Regions from separate parts of the Bradyrhizobium sp. McL0616 genome, predicted to be linked through region 3. Evidence: riboswitches for the same ligand, from Rfam matches in the RefSeq annotation. Region 3 holds a riboswitch; each other region holds the start of a gene.
The links. Region 3 has a riboswitch for cobalamin ahead of ACPPVR_RS20920 (TonB-dependent receptor). Riboswitches for the same ligand answer to the same signal wherever they lie in the genome.

Region 1 (10,101 bases), 1.6 Mb from region 3:
GCCTTGCGCATGCGCCGACGGCGTCGGCACCGCACGCGGATCGACGGCAAAGAGATTGCGCCCCGTCGGCAGCACGTCCTGGCGCCCGCGATAGGGCGAGCCCGAAGGCCCTGGCGCGACACGCTGACCAGCGATCGCGGCATATAGCGCGTCTCGCTCCGCTTCGCCGCAGGCGCCGCGGCCGAACACGTGCAGGCCATCGCCGAACTGGCTTTCCTTGAGATCGCAGACGAAGCGATCGATCCGCGGAATCGCTTCGGCCGGCGCTGCCGATGCATCGAGACCGAGATCGTCCTCCAGTCCTGCGGCGCGCGCCTCCTCCCGGATCGCGGCGATCAGGCGCTGGCGGCGGGCGGGATCGAGCCCGTCGGCGGTCGAATATTCGTCGAGGAGCTGTTCGAGCCGGCGCAGGCCTTCCGGCACGCTGGACGCAGCAAGCGGCGGCGGCAGATGACCGATCGTGACAGCGCCGATGCGCCGCTTGGCCTGCGCGGCCTCGCCGGGATCGTTGACGATGAAGGGATAGATGACGGGCAGATCGCCGATCAGAGCTTCAGGCCAGCAGGCTTGCGACAGCGCGGCGGATTTTCCGGGCAGCCATTCCAGCGTGCCATGCGCACCCATGTGCACGACGGCGTCCATCCCCTGCTGGCGGAGCCAGAGATAGAACGCGACATAGGCATGGCGCGGCGTGCGGGCGAGATCGTGATAATCGCCGTCGCGCGTGGCCGTGTCGCCACGCTCCGGCTGAACCGCGATGATCGACCGGCCGCATTGGATCGCGGCAAAGTGTAACCCGCCATCGCGGCAGCCCGGATCGTTCTCCGGCGCGCCCCAGGCTTGCGCCAGATCATCCTGCAATGATTGCGGAAGGCGCGAGAGCGCGGCGTGGTACTCAGCAACGCTCCAGGTCAAATTCCGCTGACGCAGCGTCTCGCCAAGTGCATGGACCGGCGCGACGTCGAAGCCGACGTCGCGGAGGTCGGTCAGCAAGGCTTCGACCGACGCAAGCGCATCAAGACCGACCGCATGCGCGATCTGGTGCGGGCGTCCCGGGTAATTCGAGAGCACTATCGCCATTCGCTTCTCAGCCGCCGGCATCTCCGCGAGCCGCCGCCAGGCCGCGACGCGCGCGGCGACGGCCTTGACGCGCTCTTCATCCGCGCGATGGGCAAGATGCGAGAATTGCAGGTCGGGGTCGCGCATCGCTGCCGATTTGAAGCTCACCACGCCGGTGAACAGACGACCGTCGACATCCGGCAGCACCACATGCATCGCGAGGTCGCCGGGCGACAGGCCGCGCAGCGAGTCGACCCAGTCCTCACGCCGCGCTGTGGAGAGCGCGACCTGGAACACCGGGCAACCGGCAACGTCGAACGGCGTCGAGCCGTCGTCGCCGGCCGCCGAAAACGCCGTCGCGTTCACGATCGCAGCCGGAGGATTTTGCGCAAGATGTGTTCGCAGCCAATCCGCGACGCCCGCCGCCTTCAGCGAGGTGACGAACACGCCATACGCATCAAAACCCTTTTCGCGCAGCGCCGCGATCAGCGCATCGACAGGGCCGGTGTCCGCGGCGGTGAGATAGGAGCGGTAGAACGTCACCAGCGCGCGCGGCTTCCCCTCATCGGCCGCCGACGCTGCGATGACGCCGCGTGCAGGATCGTAAAAACCCATCTCCGGAACGGTCGTCTCGCCGACGATGGGACCGGCATAGAGGCCCGAGGCCAGCGCAAGTTGCGCGATCGCGGCTTGGGCTGCGACCGGGCCGCCGGTGTCGCAAAGGACCTTGAGCCGGCGCAGTGTCGAGACCGGCAAGGTCGAGTACGCGTCCAGCCGCTCATCGTCGCGGCCATCAGCCGGCAGCACGGCCAGCACGATGTTTCGGGCCTTCGCGAGTTGCTGCAAAGCCGCCAGCCCGTACGACCAATATGACTCGCCGCCGATCAGGCGGACCAGAATGCCGCGCGCCTGCGACAGCGTGCGCTCGATGTAAGTGTCGACCGAGAGCGGATGACGGAGTTCCGCGAGGTTCGCCAGCCGCAGCGACGGCAGGCTGTCGCGGCCACGCCGCCAGCCGGCCGCGAACGCGGCGAGATCGGAGTCCGAGTACGAGAGCACCACGAGATCGGCCGGGTCCTGGCCGATGTCCCTTGGCGTCGCAGTCTCCTCGAGACCGCGGCTCTCGCGGAAGACGACGTGCATCAGATACCAAGTCCTGACCTGATCGCGGCCTCGTCGATGTCGCCGTGCTCGCCGATGACAACGAGTTTCGATTGTCGCGCGCCCGCGCCCCAGGGCTTGTCGAACTGGTGCCGCACGCGCTCGCCGACGGCCTGCAGCAACAGGCGCATCGGCTTGCCCGCCACCGCGATATAACCCTTGACGCGCAACACATTCTGATCGCGCGCCAGGCGCTGGACTGATGCGACCAGCGCATCCACGTCAGAAACCTCCGGAAGATCGATCACGACGGAAGCAAAGTCGTCATGCTCGTGGTCTTCCTCGCCGTCATGATGCGAGGGACGCGCGGCGAGATCGTTCTCGGCGGCAGCGCCGAGACCGAGAATCAAGCGCGCATCGATCGCACCGTCGGTGATCGGCAGCATTGGCACGCGGCGCGTCATCTCTGCCGTGATCACAGCCTTGGCGGCTTCAATGCCCGCGGCGCCGGCAAGATCGGCCTTCGTCAAGAGCACGATGTCGGCACACGCGATCTGGTCCTCGAACACTTCCGATAACGGCGTCTCGTGATCGAGATTTTCATCCGCCGCGCGCTGTGCTTCCACGGCGGCCGGGTTCGGCGCGAAACGACCGGCAGCGACAGCCTCGGCGTCCGCGAGCGCGATCACGCCGTCGACTGTGATGCGCGAGCGAATCTCAGGCCAGTCGAACGCCTTGAGCAGCGGCTTTGGCAGCGCGAGGCCCGAGGTCTCGATCAGGATGTGATCGGGCCTCACCGGCCGCGCCAGCAGCTTCTCCATGGTCGGAATGAAATCGTCCGCAACGGTGCAGCAGATGCAGCCATTGGCGAGCTCGACGATGTTCTCTTCCGGACAATTGGCATCGGCGCAGGACTTCAGGATCTCGCCATCGACACCCTCGCTGCCGAACTCGTTGACGAGCACCGCGAGCTTCTTGCCATTGGGGTTCGCGAGCAGATGCTGAATCAGCGTGGTCTTGCCGGAACCAAGAAAACCTGTGACCACTGTGACCGGGACTTTTGCAAGCGAGTTCATTCAGCGGCCTCTGGCACAACGGCAATGGGGGGAATGCGGGCAAGCGATTGCTTGCGGAAGATCTCAGGGCGGCTGCGCCAGGGCACGATGCCGTCGGGCGCGCCGGCATAGGCCGCAGCGCCCGCAATCACGTCGCCCGCATGGGCCTCCGACAGGCGCCCATAGACATAGGACCACCGCCCGGGTGCGCTCAGCGCGACAGAGCAGCCCTGGCTACAGGCCGACAGGCATTCGACGGGAACCACAGTGACGCCGTCGGGCACGCCGGCATCGAGGATCGCGCCATGCAAGCGCTTGCCCGGCGCAGTTTCGCCTTCGCCAAGCGTCTCGCCGGCGCGGCAGGTGATACAGACGTGAAGTGTGACGGTCATCGCCTCTTCCAGGATAAAACGCGGGAGGCGATGAGGCACACGGACCGTTCTTGCGAAGGCCCGTTTCCCCGTCGCGGAACACCCCGTCCGCCGGTCCAAAATGTCCGCGCTGGCAGGTCTCCCGGCTTGCGGAGCAGGGCTTTCGCCCTTCGATCCCCGCCTTCCCGATCCCTTTGGGGGGCCAGTGGCTTCGGGCATCTCTCCGGTCACGGTCGCGGGGGCGGCTGCATTTTGGACCCAAATCTTGCCGATTCGGACCCTATCGCATTCCCTCTTCGCCTGTCATAGGACAGGAACCAACGTCGGCCCACCATTTGCCGCCGGCCGCCTCTTGTCAAGCCGAAGGACCCCGTCCGATGACGCCTGAACCGGATACCCAAACGGCAGAGGAAACTGACGCCCGCCATGCTGCGAAAATGGCGAAAATCAAGGTCGCCCGCGACAAGATCATGGCGACCAAGAGCGGCGAAAAGGGCCTGATCATCGTCCACACCGGCGCCGGCAAGGGCAAGTCCTCCTCCGCGTTCGGCATGATCGTCCGCTGCGTCGCCCATGGCTTCCCCTGCGCCGTCGTGCAGTTCATCAAGGGCGCCTGGGATACCGGCGAGCGGCGCCTGCTCACCGGCCATTTCGGCGAGCTCTGCCAGTTCCACGCGATGGGCGAAGGCTTTACCTGGGAGACGCAGGACCGCGCCCGCGACATCGCCGCCGCTCGCGCCGGCTGGGAGAAAGCCAAGGAGCTGATTCTCGATTCCAGCCTGCGCATGGTCCTGCTGGACGAGATCAACATCGCGCTGCGCTACGATTATCTCGATATCGCCGAGGTCGTCGACTTCCTGACGACGCACAAGCCGCCGATGACGCATGTCGTGCTCACCGGGCGCAATGCCAAGGACGAGTTGATCGAAATCGCCGACCTCGTCACCGAGATGACGCTGGTCAAGCATCCGTTCCGTTCCGGCATCAAGGCGCAAGCCGGCGTCGAGTTCTGATCGGGCTCAGGGATGGCGCGCGCATTGATGATCCAGGGAGCCGGCTCGGACGTGGGCAAGTCGCTCATCGTCGCCGGCCTTGCGCGCGCGTTTACGCGTCGCGGCCTGCGCGTGCTCCCCTTCAAGCCACAGAACATGTCCAACAATGCCGCCGTGACCGTCGACGGCGGCGAGATCGGCCGCGCCCAGGCGCTTCAGGCGCTCGCTGCCGGCGTCGAGCCGCATACCGACATGAACCCGGTGCTGCTGAAACCCGAAACCGATGTCGGCGCACAGGTGATCGTGCAGGGCAAACGCATCGCGACCGCGCGTGCGCGCGAATATGCGGCGATGAAGCCGTCGCTGATGGGCGCCGTGCTGGAGAGTTTCGAGCGGCTGAAGGCGCGCGCCGACCTCGTGCTGGTCGAAGGCGCCGGCAGCCCGGCCGAGGTCAATCTGCGCAAGGCCGACATCGCCAATATGGGCTTTGCGCGCAAGGCCGACGTGCCGGTCGTGCTGATCGGCGACATCGACCGCGGCGGCGTCATCGCGCAACTGGTCGGCATCAAGACGGTGATCGATCCGGACGATGCCGCGATGATCCAGGGTTTTGTGATCAACAAATTCCGCGGTGATCCCACCCTGTTCGATGATGGCTATAGACTGATCGAGGAGAAGACGTCGTGGCGCGGCTTTGGCGTGCTGCCTTGGTTTCCACGCGCTGGTGAGCTACCGGCCGAGGATGCGCTGGGCCTGAGCGATGCGCGAAAGCCGGGGCAGTGCAAGATCGCCTGCCTCGCATTGTCGCGGATCGCCAATTTCGACGATCTCGATCCGCTCAAGCTCGAACCGGGCGTCGATCTCGTGATGGTCCGTTCGGGCGAAGCCATCCCCGGCGACGTGCGGCTCGTGATCATCCCCGGCTCCAAATCGACCCGCGGTGATCTCGCCTTCCTGCGCACGCAGGGCTGGGACATCGATCTTACTGCGCATCACCGCCGGGGCGGCCATGTCCTCGGCCTCTGCGGCGGCTACCAGATGCTTGGGCGTAGCGTTTCCGACCCCGACGGCATCGAGGGCCCCGCGGGCGACACGCCGGGTCTCGGACTTCTCGATGTGACGACAGAGATGAGTGCGCAAAAAACGCTGACGCGTGTTGAGGCCATCCACGCGGCGACGGATCAGCCGATCCAGGCCTACGAAATTCACATCGGCCGCACCGACGGGCCGGATCGTGCCCGCCCGTTTGCGAAACTCAACGGCGAGCCGGAAGGTGCCATCTCGCGTGATGGACGCGTGCAGGGCAGCTATTTGCACGGGTTGTTCACGTCGGATGACTTTCGCAGGGCGTATCTCGCAAGGCTCGACATTCCCGCAGGCGACGAGCCCTATCACGCCAGGGTGGAGAGCGCGCTCGATGCGCTTGCCGATCACATCGAAACGCATCTTGATGTCGAAGGCCTGCTCGCGCTCGCGCGCTGAGCACTCAACGAGAAAGCACCTCGGACAGACGCGTCCATTCGCTTTCGACGCCTGGAAGGCCCAAGCGCAACCATGTCGGCTTTTGCGCGAAGACCCGGGACCATATCTGGCCGCGCGCAAGTCTTTCCTGCGCGGCAGGCGCGTCGGGCGTGTCGTAAAGGCGAAACAGCGGCGTGCCGCCCACCAGCGTCCAGCCTTGTGATTGCACCATCGCATCCAGCCGCACGCTGTCCCTGGCGAGCCGCGCCGATGTCGCCGTGGCCCAGTCGTCATCGCGCAAGCCGCGACGGCCGATTGCGATTGCTGCCCCCGACACCGGCCATGGGCCCGACATCGCTGCAAGGCTCGCGATGTCGGTCGCGTTGCCGAGCGCGAAGCCAAGTCGCAGGCCCGCGAGCCCGTAGAATTTTCCGAACGAGCGCAGGATCAGGAGCCCGGGCCGCTCGGCTTGCGAAGCGAGCGACAGGTGCGGAACGACGTCGGCAAAACTCTCATCGATCACGAGGCGGCCGACGCGCGGCAGCAGTGCCAGCAGATCCTTCGGCGAATAACAGCGCCCGTCTGGATTGTTGGGATTGACGACGATGGCGAAGTCCGCGCCTGCCAGCGCGTCGAGCTCGCTCACCTCCTCGACATCCCAGCCCGCGGTGGACAGAACTGGAGCATACTCGTTGTAGGTCGGCACCAGAACGCGCGCCCGGCCGCGCGGCGCGAGCCGCGGCAACAGTTGAATCGCGGCCTGCGCACCGCCCAGCGCGACGACCGGCGCGCTTGTGCGATAGGCGTGCTGAGCAGCCTTACGCAGGGCGTCGATCTCGGATCGCGACGGCAGCGCACTCCAATAGCGCGCGTCGATCTCGCCGACGGGATAAGGCAGCCGGTTGATCCCCGTCGAGAGATCGATCCAGTCCTCCGCGCGTCCACCAAAACGCTGCTGGGCCAGATCGAGATTTCCACCGTGCTCGCGCATGCCCTGTTCTTTCACGCGAAGCTAAGGATCGCAAGGAGGCCCGCGAGCAGCAGCATGGCGCGGCGGTATATGGTCAACCCTTCGCTGATATCAGCGGCGCCCGGATCGCGCGAGCCTTCGTTCAACCAGGGTTCGTTGCTGACGCTGTCCTGATAGATGCGCGGACCACTGAGCCGCACACGAAGCGCGCCGGCCATCGCAGCTTCCGGCCAGCCGGCATTGGGCGAGCGATGCCGGCGCGCATCCCGTGTCATGCACGACAGCGCCTCCGATCTCCGCGAGGCCAGCAGTACGAACAAAAATCCAGTCAGGCGCGCCGGAATGAAATTGGCGACGTCGTCGATACGCGCGGCCGCCCAGCCAAAGGCTTCGTGGCGTTCGGTGCGATGGCCAATCATGGAATCCAGCGTGTTGATGGCCTTGTAGCCGAAGATGCCGGGCAGCCCGAACAGCGCGCCCCAGAACACCGGCGCCACGATGCCGTCCGAGGCGTTTTCGGCAAGGCTCTCGATTGCGGCGCGCGCGATACCGGTTTCATCGAGTGCTGTAGGATCGCGGCCGACGATACGCGAGACTGCTTCGCGCGCGGCGGCGATGTCACCGGCCAGCAAGGGTCTTGCCACCGCTGCGACATGATCGTGCAACGAGCGCAAAGCGACCAGCGGCCAGGCCAGGATGCCAACCAGCACCATTTGAATCCACCCCGGCGCGAGCGCCGATTGAAGCACCCAGCCGAGCGCGACGGAAAGTGCAATCACCACGAGCGCTCCGGCAAGGCCCGCAGCGCGGCGAAAAGCCGGCGGATCGGTCGGCCGATTCCAGGCGGTGTCGACCGCCGCGATCAGCCGGCCGAGCCAGGTCACGGGATGGCCGATCCGCGCGAACAGCCAGGACGGCCAGCCCACAAGGGCATCCACCGCCATCGCCACCGCCATCGCACCCGCAAAACCCACATGCGCCTCCTGTCCGGCCCCTGTTGCGCAAAGCGCTGGCCGAGCGCAAGCCCCCCGCCTGCGGATTTCGGCTTTGTCTTTGCCCGCGTTTGGTGATTAGTGCTGGCCGGCAGGAGACCTTGATGGCCGTCATTTTGATCACGGGCGGAGCGCGATCGGGCAAAAGCAAGCGTGCGGAAAGCCGCGCGCGCGCCTTTCCCGGGCGGCCCGTCTATGTCGCGACAGCCGAGGCGCTCGATGCCGAAATGGAGGCGCGCATCGCAACCCATCGCGTACGCCGCGGAACAGACTGGACCGAGCGCGAGGTGCCGCTCGATCTCGTCGCGGCGCTGGTCGCGACCGATGGCGGCGGCGCAAGGCTGGTCGATTGCCTGACGCTGTGGCTCTCCAACCTGATGCATGCGGAGCGCGACTGCTCGCACGCGGTGGCGGAGCTCGCCGATGCCCTGCCTCACCTCAAGAGTCCCGTCATCCTCGTCTCCAACGAAGTCGGCCTCGGCATCGTGCCCGACAACGCGCTGGCGCGCGCCTTTCGTGACGCCGCCGGGATCATGAACCAAACCATTGCGGCTGTTGCCGACGAAGTCGAGTTCATCGTCGCAGGCCTCCCGATGAAGCTGAAATGAAGCCGCGCGCCGACATGATCTGGGACATCATCGCCGATCTCAGGATCGCGACGTCGTTCGTTACGATTTTTCCGGTCGGATCGTCAAAGCCCGCTGGTGATGGCGCGATCGCGCGCGCGACCTGGGCACTGCCCGTCGCGGGTTTGTTGGTCGCGTTGGCTGGCGCTGCTGCCTACGCAATCGCGCGAAAGCTGGGATTGACACCCGGCCCGGCCGCCCTGCTCGCGCTGGCCGCGACAACCCTCATCACCGGCGCGCTGCATGAGGACGGGCTTGCAGACGCCGCCGACGGGCTTGGCGGCGGACGAACACGCGAACGCAAGCTCGAGATCATGCACGACAGCCGGATCGGCAGCTATGGCGTCTGCGCGCTGATCCTGTCGTTCGGCCTGCGCTGGAGCGCGCTTGCGGCAATCGCCAATCCGTGGGCCGTGACGCTGGCACTCGCGTCCGCGCATGTCGCGGCCCGCGCCGGCGTGCCGGCCTTCATGTCGCTGGTACCGCCGGCGCGGCCCGACGGGCTCTCCGCGAGCGCCGGAGCGCCGCCTGGCCGCAGCGTCGCCATTGCTTTCGGGCTCGGCACGCTCTGTCTTGCGCTTGCGCTCGGGCCGGGCAAGGCGTTAGTTGGCCTCGTCCTGCTGTCGCTCGCCGGGCTGATCCTGGCGCGGCTTGCCATCCGTCAGATTGGCGGGCAGACCGGCGACGTCCTCGGCGCCTTCGAGCAAATCAGCGAGATCCTGATCCTGCTGGTGTCGGCAGCCTTCCTTCAGGCAGGGGGATGACCTGATGGTGGAGTTCGACGACACCTTCCGCCGACACTTGCGCGAACTGTTCGTGTGGCGCCGCGACGTGCGCCGCTTTCGCACCGATCCGTTGCCCGACGGCGCCGTGGAACGGCTGATCGAGACAGCCTGTCTGTCGCCCTCGGTCGGCCTCAGCCAGCCCTGGCGCTTCGTGATCGTCGGCGATGCCGCACGGCGCCGCGCCGTGATCGACGATTTCAGGGAATGCAACGCCGACGCGCTGAATTGCTACTCCGGCGAACGCGCTGCGCGCTATGCCGCGCTCAAGCTCTCGGGCCTGGAACAAGCACCTGGCCACCTCGCCGTGTTCGCGGACAAGGCCAGCGATATCGGCCACGGCCTCGGCCGCACGACGATGCCCGAGACGACGGAATATTCCGTGGTCGCGGCAATTACCGCGATGTGGCTCGCGGCACGCGCCGAAGGTATCGGCATCGGCTGGGTCTCAATTCTGAGCCCGGATCGCATCCACAGCGTGCTCGACGTCCCGCAGTCCTGGAAATTCATCGCCTATCTCTGCATCGGATACCCCGAATCAGAATGCGATCAGCCCGAGCTCGAGCAGGTGAAGTGGGAACACCGGCGCGGTGCGGACGAATTCACGCTGCGACGCTAATCAAGCCGCCCTAGATCCATTCTCCGTCATTGCGAGCGCAGCGAAGCAATCCAGAATCTTGCCGCGGAGCTAG
Region 2 (10,101 bases), 1.6 Mb from region 3:
GAGCGTAGCGAGGCGATCATGCTGTCCTGATGCCTGAACTCCGAATTGTAGTCGTCCTCGATCACCCAGACGTCGTTCCTGTTCGCCCAGTCCAGCAGTTCGAGGCGCCGTTCCAGGCCCATGCTGATCCCGAGCGGATATTGATGTGACGGCGTCACCACGATCAGCCGCGCGCGTGGCGCACGCCGGACTCCCTCGGAGACGACGAGGCCCTTGTCATCGACCGGAATCGGAACGAGCTTTGCGCCGGCAGCCGTGAGCGCCCAGCGGGCCTCGACGAAGCCTGGCTCCTCAATCCACACCTCGTCGCCGGGATCGAGGATCATCCGGCTGCAGACATCCAGCGCGCCCGATGTGCCGGAGGTGACCACAACCTCCTCGGGCGCGCAAACGAGCCCGCGCACCGCGCCAAGGAAGTTCGCGATCTCGCTGCGCAGCGGTGGATGGCCCTCAGGCGGAAGATCGAGGCACTCCTGCTCTTTCGGATTTTGCCAGGTCTGGCGCAGCAGGCGCGACCATTCCTTGAATGGGAATGTTGAGATGTCCGGCGCGCCGGGACTGAACTCGGACGGCCAGTTGGTTTCGTAGCTGGAGGCAAGCAGCGATCGCCAGCGCTCTGACATGTGGGCGGCCGTGCCGGCCGGCGACGAAGCCGAAGGCGGCGCCGCATGCGGTGTTGCGACGGACGCCACCATGACGCTGCCGCGTGGAGTCGATACAAGATAGCCCTCGGCGTAGAGCAGGTCCCACGCGGTCAGCACCACCGTGCGCGAACAGCCCAGTTCCCGCGCGATCTCGCGCGAGCCCAGAAATTGCGTTCCGGCCGGAAAGATGCCGCGCAGAATGCCGTCCCGGATGTGCGCCGCAATCTGCAAATGCAGCGGCACGGCCGACGTCCGGTCGATGTGAATCCCGGCAAGGGATACACGCTTGCTTGATTGGCGGTCTCTGTCCATCGTGGGGAAGCGGGTTTTGGGAGGTTTGTTCGGCCACCGGATTTGCATCAGATTGAAGCAAGAAGCGATCGAGGTATAGCCTTGTCATACCTGGATTTGCGCTCGCCGGGGTCACGATCTTGGTGTTGAGGCCGCTCTCGATCGAGCCGATGTAACGGTCACACCAGGCTCGACTTGCCGCGGCTCAGCACCTCGCCCGCGCCCTTGTCGCCGACGATCTTGCCCTGCTCGTACACCACGCGGCCGCGCGCGACCGTCGTGACGGGCCAGCCGGTGACGTCGAACCCCTCCCAGGGCGTATAATCGGCGCCGTGATGCAGATCGGCCTGCTGAATCTTCTTCTTCAGCTTGGGGTCCCACAGCACGATATCCGCATCGAAGCCGACGCCGATCGAACCCTTGCGCGGATACAGGCCGTAGATGCGGGCATGATTGGTCGCGGTCAGCTCAACGAATTTTTGCAAGCTGATGCGCCCCTTCGACACCCCCTCGGAGAACAGGATCGGCAGCCGCGTCTCGACGCCGGGAATGCCATTCGGCACCCAGCGAAACGAGGTGCGTGCATTCGGCGTCAGCTTGCCCTTGGGATCATCGTAGCGGAACGGGCAGTGGTCCGACGAGAAGGTCTGGAACACGCCGGTGGTGATGCCCTCCCAGATCGCCTGCTGGCTTTCGGCATCGCGCGGCGGCGGCGAGCAGACGTACTTCGCGCCCGTGATGTCCATGTTCAGGCCCTTCATGTCGTCGGCCGTGAGCGTGATGTATTGCGGGCAGGTTTCCGCATGCACGGGCAATCCGCGTTGCTGGGCCCAGCGCACCTGCTCCATAGCCTCGCGCCCGGAGACGTGGACGATCATGATGGGGACGCCGATCACCTCGGCATGGCTGATGGCGCGATGCGTGGCCTCGCGCTCGACGGCCTGGGGACGCGACGTGCCGTGATAATAAGGCGCGATGTGGCCCTCGCGTTCGAGTTTGGTGGTGAGGAAGCGGATGGCGTCGTAGCCCTCGCAATGGACCATTACCAGCGCCTCCTCGCGGCGCGCCACCTCGAACACTTCGAGCAACTGCTTGTCGCTCAAGACAAGGTCGTCATAGGTCATGAACACCTTGAACGAGGTGTAGCCATCCTTGACCAGCGCGGGCAGCTCCTGACCCAGCACGACCGCGGTCGGATCGGAGATGATGAGGTGGAACGCGGTGTCGATGTAGCACTCGCCCTCGGCGAGCTTGCGGTAGTTCTCGACACAGGTTCGGAGCGACGTGCCCTTCTCCTGAAGCGCAAAGGGTAGCACCATGGTGTTGCCGCCGGCCGCCGCGGCACGCGTCGCCGAGGCAAAGTCGTCGGCCATGACAATTTCGGGGCCTTGGGGTTGAGAGATGTGAACGTGGCTGTCGATTCCGCCCGGCAACGCCAGTAGCCCCGTCGCATCGATTTCGCGGGCCGCGCCCTCGATGCTGTCAGCGATGCTGACGATACGGCCGTCGCGAATGCCGATGTCGGCACGAAACTCGTCGCTGGCCGTCACGATGGTGCCGCCGCGGATGGCGAGATCGAGCTGCGTCACAGGAGTCTCCGTCACTTGACCACTGACACTGTCTGGAAGATCCGGCCCCACTCCGCAAGAGCCGTAATGTCGCCGCCGGCAAGATCGAGGGTTCGCCACAGCGTGACCGCGACCGAGTCGAGTACGGCGATATCCAATTCCCGTTCGAGCGACGCCGCCAGTGCGGCACCGTCGAGATTGGTGCAGAGGATGACGATAGCGTCGGCGCCTTCCGCTGCCACGGCGCGGATCATGTCCGCGATTGTCGCAGGCGCGACCTCGCCGAAGGAGAAATTGTCGCGCAGGCCGAGATGGCGCTCGGCATGCGGTGCTATCCCCTCCTCGGCCCAGACGTCCGCGATCCGCCGCTGGACATCGTCCGTATAGGGCGAGACCAGACCGACGCGCCTCGCGCCGAGCGCGCGGGCGGCATCGATGCAGGCCAGCGTCGACGTCGTCGCGGGCACGTTCGTGCGCGCCATGATCGCCTCGCACAGGCTCCTGTCGCGGCTGATGCCGAGCCAGCTCGCCGAGGTACCGTTCCAGGCGATGGCGTCGACTTTTGCATCGGCCAGCAGATCCGCCGCCGGCAGCATCACCGATGCGTCGAACTGGTTCAGCGCGGCGGCATCGAGCGCGATTTCAGTGACGCGGAAGCGTGAGAAATGCGCGGTGACATCGGTCACACCATGCAGCATGGCACTGGTGACGGGCTCGAGCACCGAATTCGAGGACGGCGTGATCATGCCGAGACGCTTGCGCAGAATTGACATCGATCGCGTTCGCTCCATTGCGGCGAAGCGCATTTGCGCTCCTCGCTAAGGATCATCCGCATCCCTCACGTGCGCGCAACCCGCAATCTGCACACTGCATACAATTTGTTCGATATGCTTTTGTTTTGAGCCACATACGTTACCTCCCGTCTGGCCGGCGGGCGTCACGGAGGACGCCATCATGCCGCTTCAGCACGCGGCCTCGCGGCGCTCTATGGCGAGACCTTTCGCAAGGACCCAACCGTCTTCGACCCTGATATCGCCAGGCAGATCGAACGTGGGCTTGCCTGGTCGGGCGTGGACGTCGCCGGTGCGCTGGTCGCAAGCACCGCGATTGCCAATGCGTTCGCGGCCTTCTTTGCCGAAGTCGACTTGCTGCTGACCCCGACAGTCCCCTGCGTCGCCTGGCCATTCACTCAACTTGGGCCCGACATGATCGGCGGCAACGCGGCGAGCCCACGTGCGCACGCCGTGTTCACGCCCTTCGTCAATCACGCCCGGCTGCCGGCGATCTCGCTCCCCTGCGGGACCGATGCGGCCGGACTCCCCTTCGGCCTCCAGCTGATCGCCCGGCGCGGACAGGACCGCACGCTGCTGCGTGCCGCGCGGCAGATCGAGACGCTCCTACGGGCGTAACTCAGACTGCAAAAGTAGAGCGCAACCGGCGCCAGCCGATGACGGTTCCGGTGATGGAGAACACCAGCCCGAGCGCGCAGAGCCCGACGATCAGGACATCGCGGACACGCGGATGCGCCATGAGGACCGGAAAATCGAGCGTGTGCACGGCGCTGTAGGCCCAGCGATAGGCCCGCCGCGACGGATCGAGCCTCTGCAACACGTTTCCATCGGCGCCGTCGATATCGAACCAGAGGTCGCCGCATTTCGAGCGGTAGACCGGTGCACCGGGGACGGCGGACTGGGATGGGTAATCGTCGTTATCGGCAAGAACGACCGGCGCGTCGCATCGAGGGGCAAGCCGCGCGATCAAGCTCCGAACCTCCGGCGCACGCAGGAACCGGGCTTGGCCGTCTCGGCGCATCTCTCCCGCTCCTGTCAAGACCTGGCTGCCGAGGCCGACCCGATCACGGCGATAGATATTGCCGTTGAACGCGAACCATTCGATCTCGCGAGCCGGAGACAGAGCCGACTCCCGATCGAGCGATGAAACCGTCCTCCAATTCGGCGCAGCATTGATCTCGCCAACTTCACCCGTGGTCAACTGCCCCCGCGAGAACAGCAATCCGTGATCCATCGAGAGCCAGCCGCTGAAGATCCAGGTCAGCAGGAAAAATGTCACCACAAGGCCGATCAGGTGATGCAGGGCGTGCCAGCCTCGGTAAGGCGAGCCCAAGATCCCTCCTCGACGTTTGATCCGCGCGACCCCCAGCACCGCACCGAGCAAGGCTGCGATCGAGGCCGCCAGCGACAATGTCCAGACAACGAGATCCCACAGTGCCCAATCGCGTCTCAGGACCGTCGGATAGATCCAGTGCAGAACGCTCCCGGCGAGATTCCATCCACGCTCGCTGCGTGTCGTATCTAGGACGACTTCGCCAGTGAGCGACGAGACATAGACCTCCGTGCCGGCGGCATCGCCAAGCGCCACGCGGAACAGAGGCCGATGGCGATCGAAGCCGTTCGGCACGCTCCATTGATCATAGTTCCTGCGCCCAACGATCTTGGCCTGTGCAGCATCGATCCCGCGGCCGCGGGCATGATCCCGCGCGATGTCGAGCGCCACATCGGCAGAAATGACCGTCGCGTCCCGTCCATCGGAGGCGCGAACCGCGCGCACGAGTAGGATTCCGGACACGACGTAGACCGGCCCGTCGCTCCGCTGGACCAGGCGAACACGCGTTGCCTCGGTAATGCCGCTGGCAGCCACCGCATCGGCGACTCCGATGACCACCTGAGCACGATCAACCGGGATGAGGCCGGCGAAGCGCTCCGCTTCCGTCAGCGACGGAAACGGAACGAAGTGCATCACGATCCCGGTCGCGAACCACATTGCGAACAGCAGGCAGAACGCGACCCCGAGCCAGCGGTGCAGCAAGACGATCGCGCCCATCATGCGTTCAGTGCCTTACCATTTGAACGCCGCCGAGATCTCGTAGGTGCGCGGCGCGCCCAGCAATATCTGGTCAGGATAGAACGGATCGCCCCAGATCGCATAGCGCTTGTCGGTGAAGTTGCGCACCCGGAAGGTCAGGCGGGCCTTGTCCACCGCAGCGAAGACTGTCCTGGGGATGTCGACGAAGGCGTAGACGTCTCCCACCGTGTAGGCCTTCAGCGTCACGGTGTTGGCATCGGTGTTGTAGCGGTCACCGACATGGCGGCCGACGATGCCGAGCTCCACGGGCCACGACGTCAAGAAGCGGTATGACGCGCCAACGTTCGCAACGATACGCGGAACGTTCGGCGGCGTATTGCCGGAGAATGAGCCGCCGACGAAATTGTAATCGGCATAGCGCGCATCGACATAGGCGATATTGCCCCATAGCCGCAGCGGCTCGATCGGACGCACCGATGCGGCGAGCTCGACGCCCTTCGATTCCTGCCGCCCCGCAATGTTGAGCGCCATCCCGCCGGCGGCCGCATAAACGTTCTTGCGCAGGATATCGTAGGCCGAGAACCACCACTCCGCCCTGTTGTCCCATAGCACGTGCTTGACGCCAGTCTCGTAGGTGCGTGCGGTCGTGAGATCCAGCGGCTGCGTCGGCCCAAGCAGAAAGATGTTATTGGCCGAGATATCGGCACCAGTGGCGTACTGGCTGAAGAAGGTCAGGCCGGGAACGGCATCCCAGGTGTAGCCGATACGCCCCGTCACCGGTGCCCAGTCTTTTGTGAATGGGAAACTCGCGTTCTCCAGGCCGTTGACGTCGGTCGAATTGCGGTCGAGCCCAATATGTTCGACGCGCAGGCCGGCGACCAGCGCGAAGGTGCGCGTGAGCTTCAGCCGGTCCTCGAACGACAGCGCCTCGTTGTCGATGCGCGCGGTCTGCTGCTTGGTCGTGAGGAGGCCGTAGAAGCCGCGGTCGGGATCGACCGGCGGGACTTCATCATTCGGAAAGTTTGCAGCGCCCGGCCTGACGAAGTCGAGGTAGCTCGACGACAGCGTCGTGACCAAGCGATTGTCAAAACCTGCGACATTAGCATCCCAAACCAGGTACGGTGATGTTTCCGACAAGGCGCTGGCTATGCGCGACATAGAAGCGCTCGCGATACACCTTGTTCGTGGTAGAATCGAACGCCTCGATCTCGTTGTTGAACCACGTGCGCTCCGCGCCATAACCATAGGCCTGGCTTTTCAGCGTCAGGTCAGGCGCGAGCTTCAACTCGAAACCGCCGCGGAGCCACACCTCTTGCGCCACGTTTCGGTTATCGAGGACGTTGTAGTTGGTGTTGAAGGTGCGGTCGTCGATCGTGACGGCCCCGAGGTCTGTCCTGTTGAAGTAGGTACCCGAGACGATACCCGCCGTGGCATGTGAGCCACTGAAGGCAACCGGCACCAGCGGTGCGCCCCAATAAGCCTTTCCGCGGTCTTCGCGGTACTCGATCGCGCCCCAGACCTTGAGACTGTCCGAGATGCGATAATTGAACTGCCCGGAGACATCGAGCGTCTTGGTGTTGGTGTCGTCGGCAAAGCCGTTGAGCGAGGAACGGCTGACGTCGAAGCGGTAGTCCAGCCCCTGGACGTTGGTGCTGCCGCCGGAGCCGTAATGCGCGCGGAACGAGTTCAGGGAGTCATAGGAAAAGTCAGCCTCGTTTCGGATCGCCCCGGTGTGCGGCTGTTTGGTGACGAGATTGATCGCACCACCTGCGGCTCCTTCACCCGACATCAGCGAGGCCGGACCTTTCAGAATCTCCACAGCCTCCAGATTGGCCGTGTCCATGATGCGCGAAGTCATGTTCTGCGGGCCGATCTTGATGCCGTTGTAGAGCGTGTTGATCTCGCTGTTGGTGAAGCCGCGCATCGAGAACGCCGACGGCTCGGCCGGATTGTCGCCGGCGGTGACGCCGACCGCGCCTTGGGCCACATCGGAGACGGTGCGATAGCCCTGCTCGCGCATCGTTTCGGCGGAGATCACCTCGACGGTCGCGGGCGTCTCACGCACAGTCAGGCCGAGACCCGAGGCGCTTGTCGCCACCACGTTGGTGTTCAGCGGCGTCTGCGCCGTTGCGGTCGGCACGACCGGCTTTGGCGCGGCCAGCGCGGTAGCAGCCCTATGCGCCGCGGCGCGGCGCGCGCCTTGCCCCGCACGTGCCGCTGGTTTGGCCGGCTTGCGCGACTGTTCGGGCGCCGTCACTTCGACCGGCGGCAGCGGGTTGCGGGCCTGCTGCGCCAGCGTGGCGGGCATATCGACAACGGCAAATGATATGAGGGCGGCGGACGCGAGCAAAAAGCAGCGCGGTCGCGCAATACGGACGGAAGACACGGTCTTGGACCTCGGTATGACGTCTGTGGCACGTCACAGCGAACCAAGGTCCCATCTTCGGCCTTTCAGCGCTCCGATGAAGCCAAATGTCTGTACTCCCCGACCGACATCTTCGCGTGTGACCACGGCTGACGGCAGGTCTCCTGGCTCGCGGGTCGTTACCACTTCGTCGCCTTCCCGGGACCGAGGACCCAGTGGCTCATGACGAAGGATTCACCGCTTACAGTTGCGGGGGCAGCTACGGCATTGGGGACAACTTCCCCGCACCGCATTCCCTTTTCATCCCCTCTCGGGGAAACCGTCATCGCCATCTAGGATTACGATGAAGACGGAGTCAATGTGCCGGGTGCGGCGTTGTTGCCGCAGCGGCCAACTGTCCCTGGAGATTTTCGCATGGAAGGTGAGACCTTCCTCTGGCTGATACGTCACGCGCCCGTCGACGGTGTCGTCGGAACGATCCATGCGCCGGACGTGCCGGCTGATCTCAGCGAACGGACGCAGCTGGAGACGCTACAGAAGTGCCTACCGCGGGAGGCAGCGAGCTATGCGAGCCCGGCACGGCGAACAGTCGAGACGGCGCGCGCGCTGGGGCTCGATCCGGCTTTGGTGGGCGAATTCAGCGAGCAGGATTTTGGCGCCTGGACCGGCCTGCGGCATGACGAAATCGCTGCGGCCAGCGGCGATGTCTCTGCGCAATTCTGGAGCGATCCTGCGCGCGCAAGACCACCGGGCGGTGAAAGCTTCGAGGATCAGGTCGCGCGCGTCCGGATCGGCCTCGCACGGATCGGAGCCGGGCCGGCAACGCTCGTCGTGCATTCCGGCACGATCCGCGCCGCGCTCTGCATAGCGCTCGATCTGACGCCGCAAGTGGCGTTGCGCTTCGTCATCGATCCGTTGTCGCTGACCCGGATCGATCGGCTGGCGACCGGCTGGCGCGTCGTCGGCGTCAATCAGCGCGTGGCGTGAGCCGGATCAAGCCGGGCGATCCGGGACATTGGCCTGCGCGAATGTCGCCATGCCGTTGTGAAGGCTGCAGGCGAGCCGCACCAATGGCAGCGCGATGGCAGCGCCCGATCCCTCGCCGAGCCTGAGATCGAGACTGATCAGCGGCTGCACGTTCAGCGCGCGAAGCACCAGCCGGTGCCCCTGCTCCGCCGACTGATGCGAGGCTAGCTGGAACGGCTTGCACGACGGGTTGAGACGTGCCGCCGCCAGCGCCGCAACCGATACGATAAACCCGTCGATCAGCACCGGGATGCGGGCTTGCGCAGCCGCGATGATCGCGCCGCAGATCGCCGCGATCTCGAGACCTCCGACCGCACACAGGATCTTTTCGGGCGTGGCACCGGCAACGCCGTGACGCGCAATCGCCGCGTCAATCACGCGCGCCTTGTGCGCCCGGCCGGCCGCATCGACACCGGTGCCGCTGCCGGCGATCTCTTCGGCGCTTACGCCAAGCAGGCTGGCCGCAATCGCCGCCGACGTCGTGGTGTTGCCGATGCCCATCTCGCCGAAGATCAGGAGATCGGGTTTGCTCGCTTGCGCGCGCGCGACCGCGCGTTGGCCGACCTCGAAGGCAACCGCCAGCTCGGCGGCTGCAAGCGCCGGCTCAACGCTGAAGTCGCGGGTCCCGTTGCGCGGCTTGTCGATGACGATACCCGCCATCGCCTCCTGCGCCAGCGTGCCGGCATCGACCACCTCAAGACTGGAGCCGAGTTCGCGCGCCAGCACTGAGATCGCGGCACCACCTGACGCAAAATTCGCCATCATCGCGATGGTCACAGCTTGCGGATAGGCCGACACGCCTTGGGCAACGATGCCGTGATCGCCCGCGAAGATGATGATCGGCACGCGTGTCGCGCGCGGCTGCTCAGTCGCTTGCAGGCCCGCGAGCTCGATCGCGAGCTGCTCGAGCCGGCCGAGCGCGCCGGTCGGTTTTGTCAGTTGCGCCTGCCGCGCGATCGCCGCGTCGCGATGGGCGACTGAGATATCAGGGCACTTTTGATAGACCCATTTGGGAAGCATGCTGCCTCGCTTGGCTCACGGCCTGCGCTTGAGAATGTAGCTGTCCATGATCCAGCCGTGCCGTTCGCGCGCTTCTTGGCGTGCGGCGACGATGCGCGGACCGATTTCAGCCAGCGTGCCGGACATGATGAGCTGATCAGGCATGCCGAGATAGGCGCCCCACCAGATGTGTAAGCTGCTCGGATCGAGCGACTGGAACGCGGTGCCGCCGTCGAGCATCACGACGACTGTATCGACACCCACCGGCCAGCCGCCCTCGCGCAAGCGACGTCCCGTCGTGACCAGGAACGGCTCGCCGATATCGTTGAGCGGCAGCGCATGCGCCGCGCACAGCGCCTGGATCGAGGTAATGCCGGGCACGACC
Region 3 (10,101 bases):
AATCCCGTGCCGGTACGTCGATCTGATCCGGTTCAAATCCGAACAGGCGGTAAAGCTCGGCCGATCTGTAGGCGAACTCCTGACGACGTACGTCCCAGGCCCAGCTGCTCGTATGGCTGAGGCGCTGGGCTTCGGCCAAATAGGCCTCGCTGCGACGCAGTCTCTCTTCTGCCTCCTTTGCAACCGTGACATCGGTGATGGCCCCAACAAACTCGATGCGCCCGGATGCGTGTCGCACTGCGCGCGCCACGGAATGGAGATACTTGACTGATCCATCCGGCATCAGCAGACGATATTCGTGGTCGAGATTCTCCGCTTCGAGGGAAGCTCGGTCGAGCGTCCTTCTGACCGTCTCGCGATCTTCCGGATGGATGCGCTGAAAGACGAAGCTCAGGGTCGGCTTCGCCGCCGGGTCACATTGGAAGATGCGAAAGGTCTCCCTTGACCAGACGGCCTCGCCCGTCGCGAGGCTGAGGCCGAAGCTGCCGGTATGGCTCAGTTCCTGCGCATGGGCGAGATAGGCCTCGCTTTGCCGCAGCGCATCCTCCGCCTCCTTGCGCTGGGTGATGTTCTCGCAGGCGACCAGCACGATGGGCGTGCCGTCGCCGCGCAGCATGGCCTTGGCGTTTTCACGGACCCAGATGACCGAGCCATCCTTCCGGATCTTGCGAATCTCCCAGGTGTGCGGCTGGTCCAGTGTCTCCAGGCACAACGCGATGCACCGGCGGACGGAGTCGTGGTCTTCCTCGAAGAAGACGTTGAGCACGGATTGGCCGATCAGTTCGGCCGCCGCGTAGCCCAGTTGTGCGGCGCCAAACGTATTCACGTTGAGCACCGTTCCGGACGGGTCGACCATGAAGTACATGACCGGATTGTGCTCGAACACCTCGCGCCACTGCTTCACCGCGTCGCGTAGATCGGTGTCTTGCCGCGGACCTCCTCCGAGCGGGGGCTCGTCCTTCTCACCGTTGCCGAATGATCGAAGCGCCGCGAGGCCGCCGAGCAGGAATTGTGCGGCCGAATTCCCGAATTTCGCGATCTGGCCAGGCATCATCGCAGCCGTCCCGGCGCGCTGGAGGCAATGCGAGTAGAGCACTTTGCCACAACAGGGGCAATTCCCTCCGGCCAAAGTCGGACTCTGCGCAAAACTCGCGGTCGCCGTGCAGCTTGCGGACCTTGCGCCGTCTCGTTGCGCAGGACCGGAAGACTACGGGACAAACCTACGTATAGCTCGCGCATTCCTAGTCATAGCGCACATTTACCTCCGTACAATTGAGCGGTCCGTTGCGTGCGGATTAGTCTCACAACCAGTCGAGGGGACGCGATGGCAAGGCACAAGCCGGCGATTAGCTCGACATTCTGCTCATAGAGTCTAGCTCTGCGTCCGTTGCTTCGACTTGCCGCATGATTAGCGGCTCACGATCGAGAGGCCGCATTTCAATAACGAGCGTGGATGGCCGTGCATCAGCGTACGAGCGAAGCCACCACCATCAGAGCCAGGAGGGAAGATGATGTGCGATGAGCCTGAACACTCCGAGCGCGGTCCTGCTGTAAAAAGCTGCGCTGTCTGTAACGGCAAGTTTGGCCTGATCCGATATTATTCCTGGCGATCGCCGCTCTGCTCCAGAAAATGTCTCGATCGTTTCAGAGCGCGCCGCGAGCGCGACCGCCGATGGCTGTTTCGATTTCAGGCGGCATGAGTACCGCAATTCCGAACAGGAGGCTGCGTGCTGAACCGTGCTTGCAAGCTCCTCTTGACGATCGGGCTGCCGCTTGCGTGGATGACGGGAGCGGAGGCCGAGGAGGTTGGACAGGATGGTGCACATCGTCATCATCCGCCCCAGGATCAGCTTCTGCACGAAAAGTTCTATTCGAGCTGGCACATGCCCGACAATCCGGTGCTGAGCTGCTGCAACAGCGCGGATTGCTACCCGACCGAGATCCGCTACGTCGACGGCAAGATCTACGCGCGGCGCCGGGAGGACGGGAAATACATCCTGATCCCGATCCAGAAAGTCGAGAGAAACAGAGACAATCCCGACGGCCGCAACCACTTTTGCGCCCCGCCGCCGTCTGCGTCCCTGGTTGACACGGTCTACTGCTTTGCGCTGGGAGGTGCCACGTGAGGTTCATATTGGTGAACGGCAGGACCCCTTTCCGCAAGACGTTCTGTCTGTGGTGCTGCGAGGAGATCAGCGGCGGATATTTGCGCGACGTCCGAACGCTGCTGCCCTACTGCGACCACGAATGCTACGCGCTTCATCACGAAGCGCTGGCACCGATCGGGGAGCGTGTGCGAGCGGCGTCTTGAGGAGAGAACCGGTCGAGGCGGCAAGAGAGGACAAGACGTTGAGATTCATGCTCGTCAATCAGGAAACACCTCGCCTCGGCGCTGCTTGTAGCGCCTGCGCCCGGCCGCTGGGCGCGAGTTACCTCCGGCATGCGTCCATGCAGGCGCGGTACTGCGACTATGACTGCTACCGGCAGCAGGCAACCATGGGGATATTCTGGCCCTACCGCAGTTCGCTCGAGGCGATCACGGTGCTCACGGCCATTTCGGCCTGGAGCGTGATGATGCAGATGGGCGCACTCTCGCGCTCGCTGACCGAGGCCTACCTGCGCGCGCACGACCTTCTGACCACGGAAGGAGGTGACGGCTAACCCCACGATGCCGGCCGCGCAGAGCCGTCGGCCGCAGTCACCCCGTCCAGCTTCGCGCCGCGTCCAGCCCCGGCGTTGCGAGGCTAGGGCGCGGGGGCTGCGGCCGATGCCGTCGGCGCCGCGCTCACTTCATGCGTCGTGACGCGCTGCTCGGACTTCGCCGTGGCCACGCCAATCCCCTCGAACCGAGCGCGATACACCAGCACGTTCTCCATCACGCGCTGGACGTAGTTGCGCGTCTCCGACAGCGGGATGCGCTCGACCCAGTCGACCGGATCGATCTTGGGGTCGCGCGGATCGCCATGCGCCTGGACCCATTCGCGCACCCGGCCGCGGCCGGCATTGTAGCCGGCGAAGGTCATGATCTGGTCGCCGCGATATTCCGACAGCAATGCGCTGAGCTCGGCTGCGCCCATCTGGGTGTTGTAGACGGGATCGGAGACCATCCTGTCCCAGTCATAGGTCACGCCAAAGCGTTTTGCCGTGTCGCGGCCGGCTTCCGGCGTCACCTGCATCAGGCCGACGGCGTTGGCGGCCGATTTGTCGCGCTGGTTGAACGAGCTTTCGGTGCGCGCGACCGAATAAATCACGCTGGTCTCGATCGCGGGCGCGACCTGCTTGTGCTCGGGAATGCCGATGGTCGGGAAGGCGTAGTGGTCGAGCGCGAGCCCGCGCGCCAGCGCCGACTTGCCGATTTCGAGCATGACGCGCGCATCGTTGCGCCGGCCGGCGAGCTCGCCGAGCGCTTCGAGGGCTGCGACGTCGGTGCTCTCCTTGGCAAAATCCTCGGCATAGTAAAACACCGTGTCGCGCTCACCGATTCCGTACAGCATGTCGGCGGCGCGCACGCGATTGTCCGCAGGCGGCGTGTCGGCTGAAGCCAGCGCGGGTGAGGGCGCGCGCAGCTCGATGCGGTCGAGGCCGAGCCTTGCGCGCGCCAACTGGCCGTAATAGGCGGTCGGATAGCGCGCAGCGGCCTGATAGCTCTGGCGGGCGTCGGCTGTCGCATTCATCGCCTCCGCCGCCCTGCCGCGCCAATAATGGCCCCGCGACAATGCAATTGGATTGGCTGAGCCCTCGTCGATCGCCGCGAAGTGCATCAATGCGGTTTTGGGATCGTCGAGATAGCGCAGCGCGATCCAGCCGCACATGAAGTGATAGTCGACGCGGTAGACCTCCATCTCCGGCACCGCGGCGGCGCGCACGACATCATAGGCGGTTTTGAACTTGCCCTGGTCGAGCAGTTTTCGTGCCAGCAGGCGGCGTTCGCGCCACCACGCATCCGTGTCCTGGGCCGCCATCGTCTCGGGCGCTGCAGCGAGGATCACCTCGGCTGCGTCGTCGATGCGATCCTTCTGGAGATGCCATTGCGCGCGGCAGAGGACATAGCCGAGATCACGGCGCGCATCGGACGAGACGTCGTCGAGATAGTCCTTGGCCTTGTTTTCCTTGCCGTTGACCGCGGCGCAGGCCCTGACGATCGCGAGTGCGTCCTCGCCAAGACGTTTTGCGGCGCGCCTTGCGCCTGCGTAGTCCTTGGCGCCGAGGCGCTTGTCCATGCGCGCGCGGAGATCGTCGGCGCTCAGGATATCATGGAACGCTTCATAGGAGTCTTCCTCGCTGCGCTCGGACAATTCCTCCGTGCGCCAGGCCTCGCGCACGAGACGCGCGGCTCGGTCGCTGTCGCCTTCAGTGAGCAGCACGCGGGCCAGCGCGAAGTTGCCCTTGGCGCTGGTCGGCCGGTCCATCGTGAATGTGTGCACGGTTGCCGCATCGCTCTTTTCCTGCCAGAGCCGCGCCTCGGCACGCCGGCGCAGCAGCGCGCTGCTCGGCCAGTCGGGATTGGCGGCGAGGAAGGCGGCATAGCGCTTGAAAGGTGCGGTGCTCTCGGAATGGCGCAGCATGAACCAGTCGGCGAGTTTTTGCCCCGCGGGATCGGCGATGCGGTCGCGCGCCGCGCTCGAATCATCGGTCTTGCCCTTGCGTGCGAGATCGATCGCGTCCTTGAGCGCGGCGAGGTCGCCGGTGAGCGGCGGCGATGCCGGCTTGTCCGCGGGCTCGTCCTGCTTCTTCGACTTACGTTTGGCCTCGGCATGTTTGCCGTGCTTGCTGGTCGCAGCAAGGCGCTGCTTGCCCGCTTTGGCCTCATGCGTCTTCTTCGGCGATGATGATTTACTCTTCGCTGCCAGCTCCGTCGGAAGGAGCGCCAGTGCGGCCACGGCAACGACACATGCGAGCGAGCGTAGGCACTGGTTCATTCCGTGGTCCCCCTGCGAAACCAGTACAAACCAAAGTCCGCGACGACATGCGGCCCGAGAATCAAAACGCCATCAAAAACGGTGACACAGCATCGTTTCGCATTCCTCACGGTCCCGCAACAATGCGGCAAAATACGGATGGAACGCGGGAACTTGTGCAACGGGGGATAGAGCGGCAATTTTAACCTTTATTAACGAATGGGGCCGGCGCGAGGCTTGCGGGCGGTCGCGGGCGCCAGGAATGGCCAGATTGCACGTATTCCCGCGCCAAAATCCGGTGTAATGAGTTCCGGAACCTGTCCTTCCAGCCTTTGTCCCGCACATATGCCGATTTTCAACCAGACGATCCGGCGCAAGATCGTCGGCATCGCCCTCGGATTGATCGTCCTGATGCTGGTCACCTCGATCCTGTCGATGGTGATGTCGAGCCAGGTCGGCGTCCTCCTTGATGAGCTGACGGATCGCTACATCCCGGCCTATGGGCATCTGGCCCGCGCGAACATTCGCTCGCTGGAGCGATCGGTCGCGCTACGGCGGATGGTCATGATGAAGATGCAGGCGCCCTCGGAGGAGGAAGCCTATGCGGCGCGGCTGCACGAGTTCGAGGAAGCCGACCGCAAGATCGACGAGGAGGCCGAGAGCGCGCGCACGCTCATCAATGCCATTATCGACGATACCAGGACGCCGTCCGACAATGCTGCGCTGGCGCGGATCGAGACGCGGATCGAAACCACTCTCACCGAATTGCGGCACGATGCGAATGAGGACCACGCAAAACTGCTCCAGCAGGTCGATGCCAAGCAGATGACGGAGGCGCGCGGCACTCTGGAACATCTCGACGGCATTCGTGACCAATTCAACCAGAAGATGGATGCGATCCGCGCCGACATGCTCAAGCAGGTCTTCGCCAGCACGGGGACGGTGATCAGCCGCCAGCGGCAGGCGATTATCATCTCGGGTGTCGTGACTTTGCTCGCAGCAATCGTCGGATTTGCTTTTGCCTTGCTGGTCAGCAGCGGCATCACGCGTCCGGTGCGGTTGCTGCTCGCCGGCACCCGCGAGGTCGAGGCAGGCCGCTTCGACAAGACCATCACGGTCTCGACCCAGGACGAGATTGGCGAGCTCGCCGGCGCCTTCAACCGCATGATCGAGCAGTTGCGGCACAACGAACGCATCCGCGAGACCTTTGGCCGCTATATCGATCCCAAGGTGGCGCAGGGGCTGATCGACCGGCCCGAGGTCGCCACCGACGGCCAGCGCCGGGTAATGACCATCATGTTCTCCGACATGAGCGGCTTCACCTCGATGAGCGAGGGCATGACCCCGCGCGGCCTCGTCAAGGTGATGAACCACTACTTCACGGTGATGTCCGCTCCGATCAGGAGCAACCGCGGCGTCATCGACAAATATATCGGCGACGCCATCATGGCTTATTGGGGCCCGCCCTTCATCGAGGAGGACGAGCCGGCGCTGCTCGCCTGCTTCGCCGCCATCGACATGGCCGATCAGGTGCCCGCGCTCCAGCAGCAATTGCCCGACCTGCTCGGCATCCGCGCCATGCCGACGCCGTGCGATTTGCGCATCGGCATCGCCACCGGCGAGGTTTTGACCGGCAGCATCGGCTCCGAGCTGATGATGAGCTTTACCGTGATGGGCGATGCCGTGAACCTTGCCTCGCGGCTAGAGGCCGTCAACAAGGCCTACGGCACCCGCATCCTGATTTCGCAGGCAACGGCGGATGCGATTGGATCGCGTCTCGAATTGCGCGAGATCGATCGGCTTGCAGTGGTCGGCCAGAGCATGCCGCAGCCCGTCTTCGAGGTGATGGGCCGGGCGGGCGCGCTGACCGCGCCGCTGGAGAAGTTGCGGACGCATTACTCCGAAGGCCTTGCCACCTATCGCGCGCGCCGCTTCGACGATGCACGCACGGCGTTCAACGCCGCGCTGGAGAGCATCCCGGGCGATGGCCCCTCGCGCACGATGCTCGCCCGCATCGCGGAGTTCGAGACCAGTCCGCCCGCTGCCGATTGGGACGGTGCTTGGCGGATGGACAGCAAATAGTCGAACAGCGGCATCACCACTTGAACGAAGCTGCCACCTCATAGCTGCGCGGCGCGCCAAGGATGATCTGGTCGGTGTATCCAGGGTCGCCCCAGGCGGCGTAGAGCTTGTTGGTCAGGTTCCTCACGCGAAAGCTGATCCGGGTCTGGTCGACGCCCGTGAAATAGGCCCTCGGGATGTCGACGAACGCGAACGCGTCAAAGGTCGTGTAGGCGTTCATGACGACCAGATTGTCCTGGAAGTTGAAGCGGTCGCCGACATGCCGCATCGAGGCGCCGATCTCGACTGGCAGTCTGGTGTCGAAGCGGTAGGATGCGCCGGCATTGGCGATGAAGTTCGGTACGTTCGGCGGCGTCTTGCCCGAATAGGATTGGAAGCCGCCATTGCCGTCGAGATAGCTGAAGTCGATGAAGTGCGACTGCACGAAAGCGACGTTGCCCCATAGTTTCACGCCGGCGACCGGGTTGATCGCCGCCGCGATCTCGATGCCCTTGGACTCCATTTTGCCGGCGACGTTGAAGACGATGCCGCTCTCGGGGACGTAGACGTTCTTCCGCTCGATGTCGAAGGCCGAGAACGTGGCTTCCGCGCGCTTGTCGCCCGATTGCAGCTTAACGCCGGTCTCGTAGGTCCGCGACGTCGTCAGCAGCAGCGGCACCGACGGCGCAAGGATGAAGATGTTGGCCACCGTCGGGTCCGCCGCAGTCGCATACTGGCTGTACAGCATCACGCCAGGGGCGATGTCCCAGGTGTAGCCGATGCGGCCGGTGATGGGATTGAACGGCGTCGAGAAGGGATAGCCCTTGCCCGACTCCAGAGTGCCGTCGGGATTGAAGCGGGTCCGGTCCAGCTTGATGTCCTCGAACCGGATGCCGCCGATCAGCGCGAAGGTCGAGGTCAGCTTGAGCCGGTCCTCGAAGGACAACGAGGCGGTATCGAGGTGGGTGTAGATCTTCTCGTCGCTGCGCGGGCCGTAGAGGCCGCGGTCCGGATTGACCAGCTCGACCGTGTCGCTGAAGAACAGCGTGTCCTGCGAGACGTTGAATTGCGAGCTGCTCGCCATCACGGTGGCAACGAAGCGGTTGTCCATGCCGCCGAGATTGGAATTGACGGTGAGGTCGGTGATGTTGCCGTAGAGCCGCTGCGCGTGGTCCAGCGCCAGACGCTCGCGATAGACGTTGTTCGGACCTGAATCGTCGAACGAGTTGATCTCGTTGTTGAACCAGTGTCGGTGCGCATCGTAGCCGTAGACCTGGCTCTTCAGCGAGACGCTGTTGTTAATGTCCCACTGAAAGCCGCTGCGCAGCCAAAGCTCGCTGGCGCCGCTGTGGTTGTCGAGCACGTTGTAGGAAGTGGTCAGTGTGCGCGCGTCGATGGTGACGGGATTGAGCGTCCCGGTGTGGCCGTTGAGGTAATAATTCGTCCACTGGCCCGATACGATGCCGTTTGTCGGCACGATGCCTGGCGCGTTCGCCGGCACCAGCGGCGTTCCCCAGTAGAAGCGGTCGCTGTCCTGCTTGTATTCGGCGGCGCCCCAGATCTTCAGGCTGTCGTTGATGCGGTAGTTCAACTGGCCGGAGACGTTGCTGAGCTTCGAATAGGTGTCTTCGATAAAACTCTTGTCGTTGGAATGGCTGATGTCGAAACGATAGTCGAGGCCGTCGATCAGCGTGCTGCCGCCTGATCCGTAGCCGGCGCGGTAGCCGTGGAACGAGTCGTAGGAGGTGAAGGCCTCGTTGACGATCGGTCCCGTGTGCGGCGCCTTGGTGACGTAGTTGACGGCGCCGCCGGTCGCGCCGAGGCCCGCCACCAGCGAGTCCGGCCCCTTGATGATCTCCACCTGCTGGAGGCCTGCCACGTCCATAGGCCGGCCGGTCATGGTCGACGGCCCGATCGCGATGCCGTTGTAGAGCGTTGCGACCTGATCGCCGCTGAAGCCGCGCATCGAGAAGATGGCGGGTGCGCCGGGCACATCGCCGCCGGTCACGCCGACCGCGGCCTTGGCGACATCTGTGGTCGTCCTGATGCCCCGGTCCTGCATGGTCTGCTGATCGATGACCTCGACGGTCGCAGGCATCTCCCGCGCGGTGATGCCGAGCCGGGACCCGACGTCAGTGACCGCTGCCGTGTTCAGCGGCGTCTGTATCGTGCCGCTCGGAGGCTGCGTTGCCGGAGCCGCGACGGCCCGGACAGTAGGCTTGCGGCCCGCGGCCCGGCGTGCCGTGCGGGATCGCTGATTGCCAGAGCTGACAGCAGGAGCACGCTTCGGGCTCGACGGGGAGACGACCACCGGGCTGATCTCCCGGGAGGTCCTGTCCTGCGTCACGCTTTGCGCGAATGCCGCGGAAGGCAGCGATGCCGACGAAAGCAGAGTGATGAGGAAAACACGCGAAAATGCCGGCGCAAAGCCAGCTCGGATATGATGAATTTGCACAACAACGCTCTGCGGCGACGCAACAAACCGTCACCGCGGTTGCCTTAGCCATCTACCTTCGCCCCAGGCGGCAGATGCACCGGCTAACTCTTCCGACATTGAGGCACCCCGCCCAATGCGTTCGCGCGTGACCATGGCTGGTAGCAGGTTTCCTGGCTCGCGGGTCATCGCCTTCGACCACCTTCCCAGAGCCCCAAGCGGGCTCCAGTGGTTTTGCTGGTCGTCGGCTATCCGCCTACAGTTGCGGGGGCAGCCGCGGAATTGCCCGCCGAGACGGACGCACCGCATTCCCTTGGAAAGAGTCCTCGCGGACACTACCGATCACGAAATTGGCATCTGCTTTGGAGCGCGTCAATATCAGGAACGCTTGGCGGCGCAACGCGCTCACCAAGTGTGTCTTTCCGGACAAATAAGATTGTAGTCCATAACGATGTTGGCCGTGACCTATTTCCCGGGCTTAGGTTTGGTGTCCTTGAGGCGTTTGATGGGGACACGCCAATGACAGAACTTGAGGACAGGCTGGAACGGTTCGAGACGCTCACCGCCGAATGCGAGTTGATCACCAAGCTCGCTACCGACAGCAGGAAGCGCGAGCTTTACCTGAAGCTTTCGGAGCAATACCGCCAGCTGGCGCTGGATATGCGGCAGGCCATTGCGACCAAGGCCGCGGCCTGACGCTGCTCCAGG

Region 1: linked by a shared signal. The riboswitch ahead of ACPPVR_RS28665 (DUF1636 family protein) and the one ahead of ACPPVR_RS20920 (TonB-dependent receptor) in region 3 are both predicted to bind cobalamin.
Region 2: linked by a shared signal. The riboswitch ahead of ACPPVR_RS28585 (TonB-dependent receptor) and the one ahead of ACPPVR_RS20920 (TonB-dependent receptor) in region 3 are both predicted to bind cobalamin.

What each region holds. Positions count from the first base shown of each region.
Region 1 covers NZ_CP188255.1:5,899,324-5,909,424, forward strand. Annotated here, with positions in the region: gene cobN (cobaltochelatase subunit CobN) at 1-2,202, opposite strand, end outside; gene cobW (cobalamin biosynthesis protein CobW) at 2,202-3,236, opposite strand; gene ACPPVR_RS28665 (DUF1636 family protein) at 3,233-3,607, opposite strand; cobalamin riboswitch at 3,702-3,923, opposite strand; gene cobO (cob(I)yrinic acid a,c-diamide adenosyltransferase) at 3,964-4,599, shown strand; gene ACPPVR_RS28675 (cobyric acid synthase) at 4,612-6,060, shown strand; gene cobD (threonine-phosphate decarboxylase CobD) at 6,065-7,030, opposite strand; gene cbiB (adenosylcobinamide-phosphate synthase CbiB) at 7,042-7,983, opposite strand; gene cobU (bifunctional adenosylcobinamide kinase/adenosylcobinamide-phosphate guanylyltransferase) at 8,106-8,609, shown strand; gene cobS (adenosylcobinamide-GDP ribazoletransferase) at 8,606-9,391, shown strand; gene bluB (5,6-dimethylbenzimidazole synthase) at 9,396-10,028, shown strand.
Region 2 covers NZ_CP188255.1:5,879,441-5,889,541, forward strand. Annotated here, with positions in the region: gene ACPPVR_RS28560 (PLP-dependent aminotransferase family protein) at 1-887, opposite strand, end outside; gene hydA (dihydropyrimidinase) at 1,115-2,524, opposite strand; gene ACPPVR_RS28570 (maleate cis-trans isomerase family protein) at 2,536-3,276, opposite strand; partial or broken gene ACPPVR_RS28575 (amidase family protein) at 3,422-3,912, shown strand; gene ACPPVR_RS28580 (PepSY domain-containing protein) at 3,914-5,347, opposite strand; partial or broken gene ACPPVR_RS28585 (TonB-dependent receptor) at 5,360-7,712, opposite strand; cobalamin riboswitch at 7,829-8,030, opposite strand; gene ACPPVR_RS28590 (histidine phosphatase family protein) at 8,106-8,678, shown strand; gene cobT (nicotinate-nucleotide--dimethylbenzimidazole phosphoribosyltransferase) at 8,685-9,737, opposite strand; gene cobF (precorrin-6A synthase (deacetylating)) at 9,753-10,101, opposite strand, start outside.
Region 3 covers NZ_CP188255.1:4,304,621-4,314,721, forward strand. Annotated here, with positions in the region: gene ACPPVR_RS20895 (PAS domain-containing sensor histidine kinase) at 1-1,054, opposite strand, end outside; gene ACPPVR_RS20900 (hypothetical protein) at 1,728-2,126, shown strand; gene ACPPVR_RS20905 (hypothetical protein) at 2,449-2,661, shown strand; gene ACPPVR_RS20910 (transglycosylase SLT domain-containing protein) at 2,745-4,919, opposite strand; gene ACPPVR_RS20915 (adenylate/guanylate cyclase domain-containing protein) at 5,244-6,980, shown strand; gene ACPPVR_RS20920 (TonB-dependent receptor) at 6,994-9,057, opposite strand; cobalamin riboswitch at 9,540-9,748, opposite strand; gene ACPPVR_RS20925 (hypothetical protein) at 9,913-10,089, shown strand.